2 regions of the Trichococcus sp. TS_SC_9 genome follow, and region 2 is predicted to be linked to the other one. Evidence: riboswitches for the same ligand, from Rfam matches in the RefSeq annotation. Region 2 holds a riboswitch; the other holds the start of a gene.
What was found. A riboswitch is a leader RNA that binds a small molecule or an ion and turns the genes downstream of it on or off. The one in region 2 is predicted to bind lysine.

Region 1 (3,139 bases), 1.2 Mb from region 2:
GATTTGGTCGTAAAGAACAATTCCGAAACGGATATGACGTTCAATACGGATGTATCTTTGATGTTGATGACGAATTCGTTCCCTGTAGCCGGCAGAATATTCCGGATTACTTGCGGCATGACGACATTCCGCATCGTTTGCAGATGATTCATCCCGATCGCTTGAGCAGCTTCGAATTGCCCTTTGTCGATGGATATGATCCCACCGCGGACAATTTCCGACATATAAGCACCCGTATTGACCGATACAATCAGCAACGCTGCAAAAATGCGGTTCATGTCGATATCAAATGCCAAAGCCGCCCCATAATAGATGACCATCGCTTGCACGATCATCGGCGTTCCTCGGAAAATTTCGATGTAGCATGACAGCAAAAAATTCACCACATTGTACGCGTGTTTTTTCCAGCCCGATTCCGCAACCGGGATCGTACGGATGACGCCGATCATAAGACCGATACCCAGTCCGATTACAGTTCCGATTAAAGCGATATATAATGTTGTCCATGCACCGGATAAAAACTGTCTCCAGTTTTCTTCGATGATTCGGATAACCCAACTAAACTCCATTTAATGTATGCCCCTTTTTGATATTCCGTCCGCCTTGATTATTCAGCTGACGGCTGGTTTTGGATTGCTTCATCCATCATTTGGATGCGTTCTTCTTCGGTGATGCCACTCAAAATCTCATTGATCTGATCTTTCAATTCACTTTCTTTAATCAAACCGATTGCGATTTCTGAATCAGCTGCGGACAATTCAAACGTATCCGCTTCATCCAATTCGATCATTTTGAATGCAGAATTGGCTGCTGAAGCGCTGATGGCTTCTGGACGTTCCGATACGTAAGCATCAATTGTACCTGACTCCAAAGCTACGCGCATGGAAGTGAAACTGTCCATTGCCGGTTGCTTTTGCACGCCTTCGATCTGATCGATGACGCCATAGTGCAATGTATTCAACTGTGCTGTGACTTTCGCATCCGCGAAGTCAGCTAAAGCTGTCGCATCTGCATAAGCGCCATCCGCTTTTACGACAATCACAAGTTCAGTCGTGTAGTAGGAATCCGAGAAATCAATCGCTTCTTTACGTTCCTCCGTTGGCGACATACCTGCAACGATAGCATCGATTTTGGATGAAACCAATGCCGGCACCAAGCCATCCCATTCCGTCTTGACGATGACCAGTTCTTTGCCTAATCCATCTGCCACTTTTTGTGCCATCTGAACATCATAGCCATTTGCATAACCATCAGCGCCGTCGATTTTCACAGCACCGTTGCTGTCGTCATTTTGTGTCCAGTTGAAAGGAGGATAGCCCGCTTCCATTCCAACCGTGAATGTTTCAGAATCCGCTGTACCATTAGCCGCGGATGAATCATCAGTGGCTCCGTTACCGCAACCCGCCAAAATAAACAAGCCTGTCAATGCCGCCATTGTTTTTTTCCATGTTTTTACTGTCATCTCTATTTCCTCCTAATGTATATAGTCCTTTTTAACTGCTCAAAAATAATAACAAATAACCCTTCTTATACGGCCGCTTTTTATCCACCTTTCTACCCATAGAGCGTCATAACAACGATAATTCAGTCCGTTTTTGTGCAAAAAAATAGACTATAAAGCAAAAGGCCCTATAATCCAGCTTCCTTCTGCCCGCAATACCGAAAGTACTCCACAAACGATTTTGGGCAAATCGTTCTGACAGTGTCAGGATTCTTAACCCTGACCCCAACACAGCAAACGCTGCATTTCGGCGAACACCCCTTTCAAACGGGCATTTTACTCTTGATGTTCGCAGCCTCTTCCATTATTGTATGATCGTATGACATTATTGTATGTTATTATACTGTACTGATTTTTAATTTGCAACAAAAAGCGCTTTGCCCCGCCATTTGAGCAGCCAATTCCATTGCCGTGCATCTTGGCGCGCCTTCCCTATTTTTCCCATTTCAAAAAACCGGTTTCGGATGCTATACTGACTGCAACAACCAAAGGGAGGAACTACTTCAATAATGCTTACTATTCTATTCGATTTGGACGATACTTTATACGACACAGCAAGTCCGTTTTTCCGAGCGTTGGAAAATTACCGCTTGGAGACCAGCTACAACGACGAAGCCACATTTGCTCTTTTCCGCGAGCATTGCGATACCGCCTTCGACCTGTTCTCCAACGGGAATCTGACGCTGGCCGAGTCCCACATTATGCGCACACAGCATACGTTTGCCGACTTGGGTCTTACGCTCACTACCGCAGAGGCCATGCACTTCCAGGAAACCTACCAAAAAAGGCAAGCAGAAATCACGTTAAGCCCAGGGATCGGGCAGCTGTTGAATGAGCTGAAAAGTCAGAACATTCCGATTGCGGTCTTCACAAACGGCCCTGAAAAGCACCAGATGAAAAAGTTTAACGCGTTGGGACTGGAGAGATGGGTGCCGCCAGTGCGCATCTTCATTTCCGAAAAAATCGGTTATCCAAAACCCCACGCAGCGGCTTTCGCGCATGTGCAGGAGGCTTTGGGAGCGAACCCTGATGAGCTGCTCTTCATCGGGGATACCTTCGAAACGGACATCATCGGCGGACAGACTGCTGGGTGGACATCGTTGTGGTACAACCATCGCCGGAAACCGGAAGATGAAAAAGTGGTGCTGGAGCCAACCTTCTATTCTGTAGCAGACATGCACCAAGCCATTCATGACAATATCTCAAAACGAAAGGAAATGTGACTTATGATCCAAACAAAATTAGCCATCATAGGTATCGGCCATGTCGGTTCGCAAGTATTGACCGACTGCAGCCACCTCAACCTATTTTCCGACATCGTCCTGATCGACAGCAATGAAGCAACGGCAAGAGGAGAAGCATTGGACCACCGCCATGCGCTGGCCGCCAGCTACCGGACAAACAGCAAAATCTATGCCGGCGACTATGCAGACTGCGCCGATGCGGACGTCATCATCATTTCCGCGGGCGTCAGCGAGAAGCCTCGCCCGGGCGAGGCGATGCCCCCAAGAGCATTGATGGGCAAAGAGAATGCCGTTGAAATTCGCAAGATCATGGCCAGCATCACCGAACATACAAAAGACGCCATCATCATCCTGATAACGAATCCGGTCGATACGATTACCTATATCGCCGAAA
Region 2 (3,139 bases):
ATCTGTGCCGTAGCGGAAACGAACGGGGTGGACTGCATGATCGGCTGCATGCTGGAAAGCAAGATTTCGATCAGCGCAGCGGCCCATCTGGCAGCCGCCAAAAACTGCATCACGATGGTCGACCTCATTGGACCGTCGTTCTACAAAATCGAAGCCTATGAGGGCGGTCCGCTGTTCACAGGAGGCACGATCAAGTTGGGGGATGCGAACGGCATCGGTATCAACGCTTTTCCGAAAGCCCATTTCAAAAAACTCGGAATCGTGAAATAAATGTCCCACTTAAGAAGCCAAGGAAGGAAAAGCCATGAAGTTGAGAGAGTTTTATGTGAAACGAGCCATCGGTTTTGTCATCGTTATGCTTCTTGTACTGATTATTTTATTGCTCAACAAGTATATGCTGCATCTTTTCTGAAAAACATAAAACCGCCACCGGAAATATAAAATTCCGATGGCGGTTTTTGGCACTGTGTCTAGATCAATCCAACTTTTTTCATGGCTGCGGCCAAACGGTCAATGACCGCTTGATCGGCATCCGTCAACGGCAAACGCATTGGTCCGACATTGAAGCCCAGCAGTTGCATGCCGGCTTTTACAGGAATCGGATTCGGCTCCACGAACAGGCAGTCGATCAGTTCTTTGTACTCGGCTTGCATCGCGGCAGCTTTCTTGATGTCGCCATCCAGGAAGGCATGCGTCATTTCCGATGTAGCTTTCGGTGCGATATTGGCAAGGACAGAGATGACGCCTTTTGCGCCCAAACTCATCAATGGGATGATGGTGTCATCATTTCCGGAGTAGATGTCCAGACGATCGCCCAAAAGACTCAAATTGTCCACGGCCTGACTGAAGTTTCCGGTAGCGTCCTTCAATGAAACGATGTTCTCGATTTTGGCAAGCTCCACAAGAGACTCAGGAGTAATGTTCTGGCCGGTGCGGCCCGGCACATTGTAAAGCACGATCGGAACTTTCACGCTGTTGGCGATGGCTTTGTAATGCTCAATCAAGCCTTTTTGCGATGTTTTGTTGTAATAAGGGGTGACGCTGAGGATCGCATCCACACCCGTTGCCTCTACCGCGCGCGTCAATCCGACTCCGTGGCGCGTGTCATTGCTGCCAGCACCACCGATGACCGGGATGCGGCCGTTGACTTTTTCGACAGTGAAACGAATGAGATGAAGTTGTTCTTCATCCGTCAGCGTCGAAGCTTCCCCCGTGGTACCTGCGATGATGATCGAATCTGTGCCGTTCGCGATATGGAACTCGATCAGCTCTTCCAATACCTCGTAGTTGATTTCTTGGTTCTCCGTGTCTTTAAACGGCGTAACAATCGCAACGCCTGATCCTTCAAAAATAGCCATGCTTATCTTCCTCCTGAATTTTTTTTATTTATGAATAGACAAAAAACGACTATGAGCAAATGGTCTCATAGTCGTTCAAAACAGGCTGCTTAAGCTGAAGCGTTGCATCCATATAGTGAATTCCACCAATTTGCCCCAACGTGAGAAGCTCACCGAACAAAGCTGGGCGGCTTTGTCCGACAGTGCCAGATTTGTTCAACCTTGGCCCCAATACAGAGTATTTCGGCAGCAACACCTTTCAGGGAATCCCTTACTGATTGTTAACCGCGACCTCTTCATCACATCGAATCGTATTTTGTTACTTCCACACTATCAAATACAAATCAGTCTGTCAATCATATTCTGAGTGGATGCTTAGAAATTCCTTTGAAAAAGATGGCAAAAAAGACACATACGTTTAAGGGAGTCAAGGCCGCAGCGGGCAGGCGGCCGACAACCACAATGACCTCCGGTGAAGGCAAGCCCCGCCGGAGAAGGGAATCGTAAGCGGCGCTGTCCTCCGGCCGGGTCAGTCTCTCCGGAGGACAGCAATAAAACGGAACAGCATCTCCGGCGAGGACCGCCTGGCCGGAGATGACGAACCCATACCGTTCCCGTAAACATCCGGATGCTTCAAGGAACGCATATGCGCCGGCAATGTGATAAAATCAAATTGAGGAAACGCTTTTAAGGCAAGTCCAGAAAGGGATTCCGGAATGTTTTTTTGCAGGCCATCCGCGCAGAGATTATCTCCAGCGCACCGGCAAGGATGATGAGAGGACGTGAATAGCGATGAAGATTGAACATGTTGCAGTGTGGGTGGACGATTTGGAGCTGATGCGCGATTTTTATGTTCGTTTTTTTGATGGAAAGGCCAATAAATTATACCGGAATCCTGAAAAAGACTTCCAATCTTATTTTATTACTTTCCGTGAAGGAGGGGCCCGTTTGGAGCTTATGAAAAGGATGGATGTCAATGAACGCTATCCCCTTGATATGCTAGGCTGGGCGCATCTGGCCATTTCTGTCGGCAACAAACAGAACGTCGATTATTTCACGGACAGGCTCATCAAAGCGGGGTACACATGCAAAAGCCAGCCGCGCATCACAGGAGATGGCTACTATGAAAGCATGTTCCTCGACCCGGAAAAAAACGTCATCGAAATCACCATCTGAAAGAACAGTTAGATCTAAAAAGCAGGGAGCGGACAGCCATGAAGAAAAGAATCCATCTAATTTCCAATCAAACGAAAGCGGGAAGGGATATGCGCAAAAAGAGAACGCGCTTCCTGATTGCTGGATTGATCGGGACAAGTATCGGTATTTGCGGTGGATTCTTATTGCGTTGGGAATTGGCCCCTTTGATCGGTTGGGATAGTGCCGCAATCATTTTGTTGTATTTGCTGTGGAAGGATTTTCATCCGCATGATGGGACGGAAACGGAGCGGATTGCGCAAGAAGAGGACATCCAATATTCGACAATCGATTTTTTTGTCCTGATGGCATGTCTGATCAGCATCGGGGCCGTCGCATTGATGTTGACGACTCATGTACGCAGCTTCGGGACGATCGGATTTGGTCTGTTCAGCATCGTGCTCTCCTGGACGACGGTGCACAGCCTCTATATGCTGCGGTACGCGGAACTCTATTACCGTGATGTGAACGGCGGCGTCATCTTCGAGGGTACCGAAAAGCCTAATTTTTGGGACTTTGCTTATCTGGCGTTCACGATCGGGATGACTTACCAAGTCTCCGATACGACCTTCACGACGCCTGAATTCCGGAAGGCTGCTCTGGGCCAT

Region 1: another riboswitch for lysine. It lies ahead of AC0J5I_RS13925 (ABC transporter substrate-binding protein/permease); the one in region 2 lies ahead of dapA (4-hydroxy-tetrahydrodipicolinate synthase).

Annotation. Positions count from the first base shown of each region.
Region 1 covers NZ_CM149591.1:2,878,732-2,881,870, forward strand. The annotation lists partial or broken gene AC0J5I_RS13925 (ABC transporter substrate-binding protein/permease) at 1-1,462, opposite strand, end outside; lysine riboswitch at 1,656-1,810, opposite strand; gene AC0J5I_RS13930 (HAD family hydrolase) at 2,011-2,724, shown strand; gene AC0J5I_RS13935 (lactate/malate family dehydrogenase) at 2,728-3,139, shown strand, end outside.
Region 2 covers NZ_CM149591.1:1,709,864-1,713,002, forward strand. The annotation lists gene AC0J5I_RS08340 (dipeptide epimerase) at 1-270, shown strand, start outside; gene dapA (4-hydroxy-tetrahydrodipicolinate synthase) at 471-1,358, opposite strand; lysine riboswitch at 1,496-1,642, opposite strand; gene AC0J5I_RS08350 (VOC family protein) at 2,130-2,513, shown strand; gene AC0J5I_RS08355 (DUF1345 domain-containing protein) at 2,552-3,139, shown strand, end outside.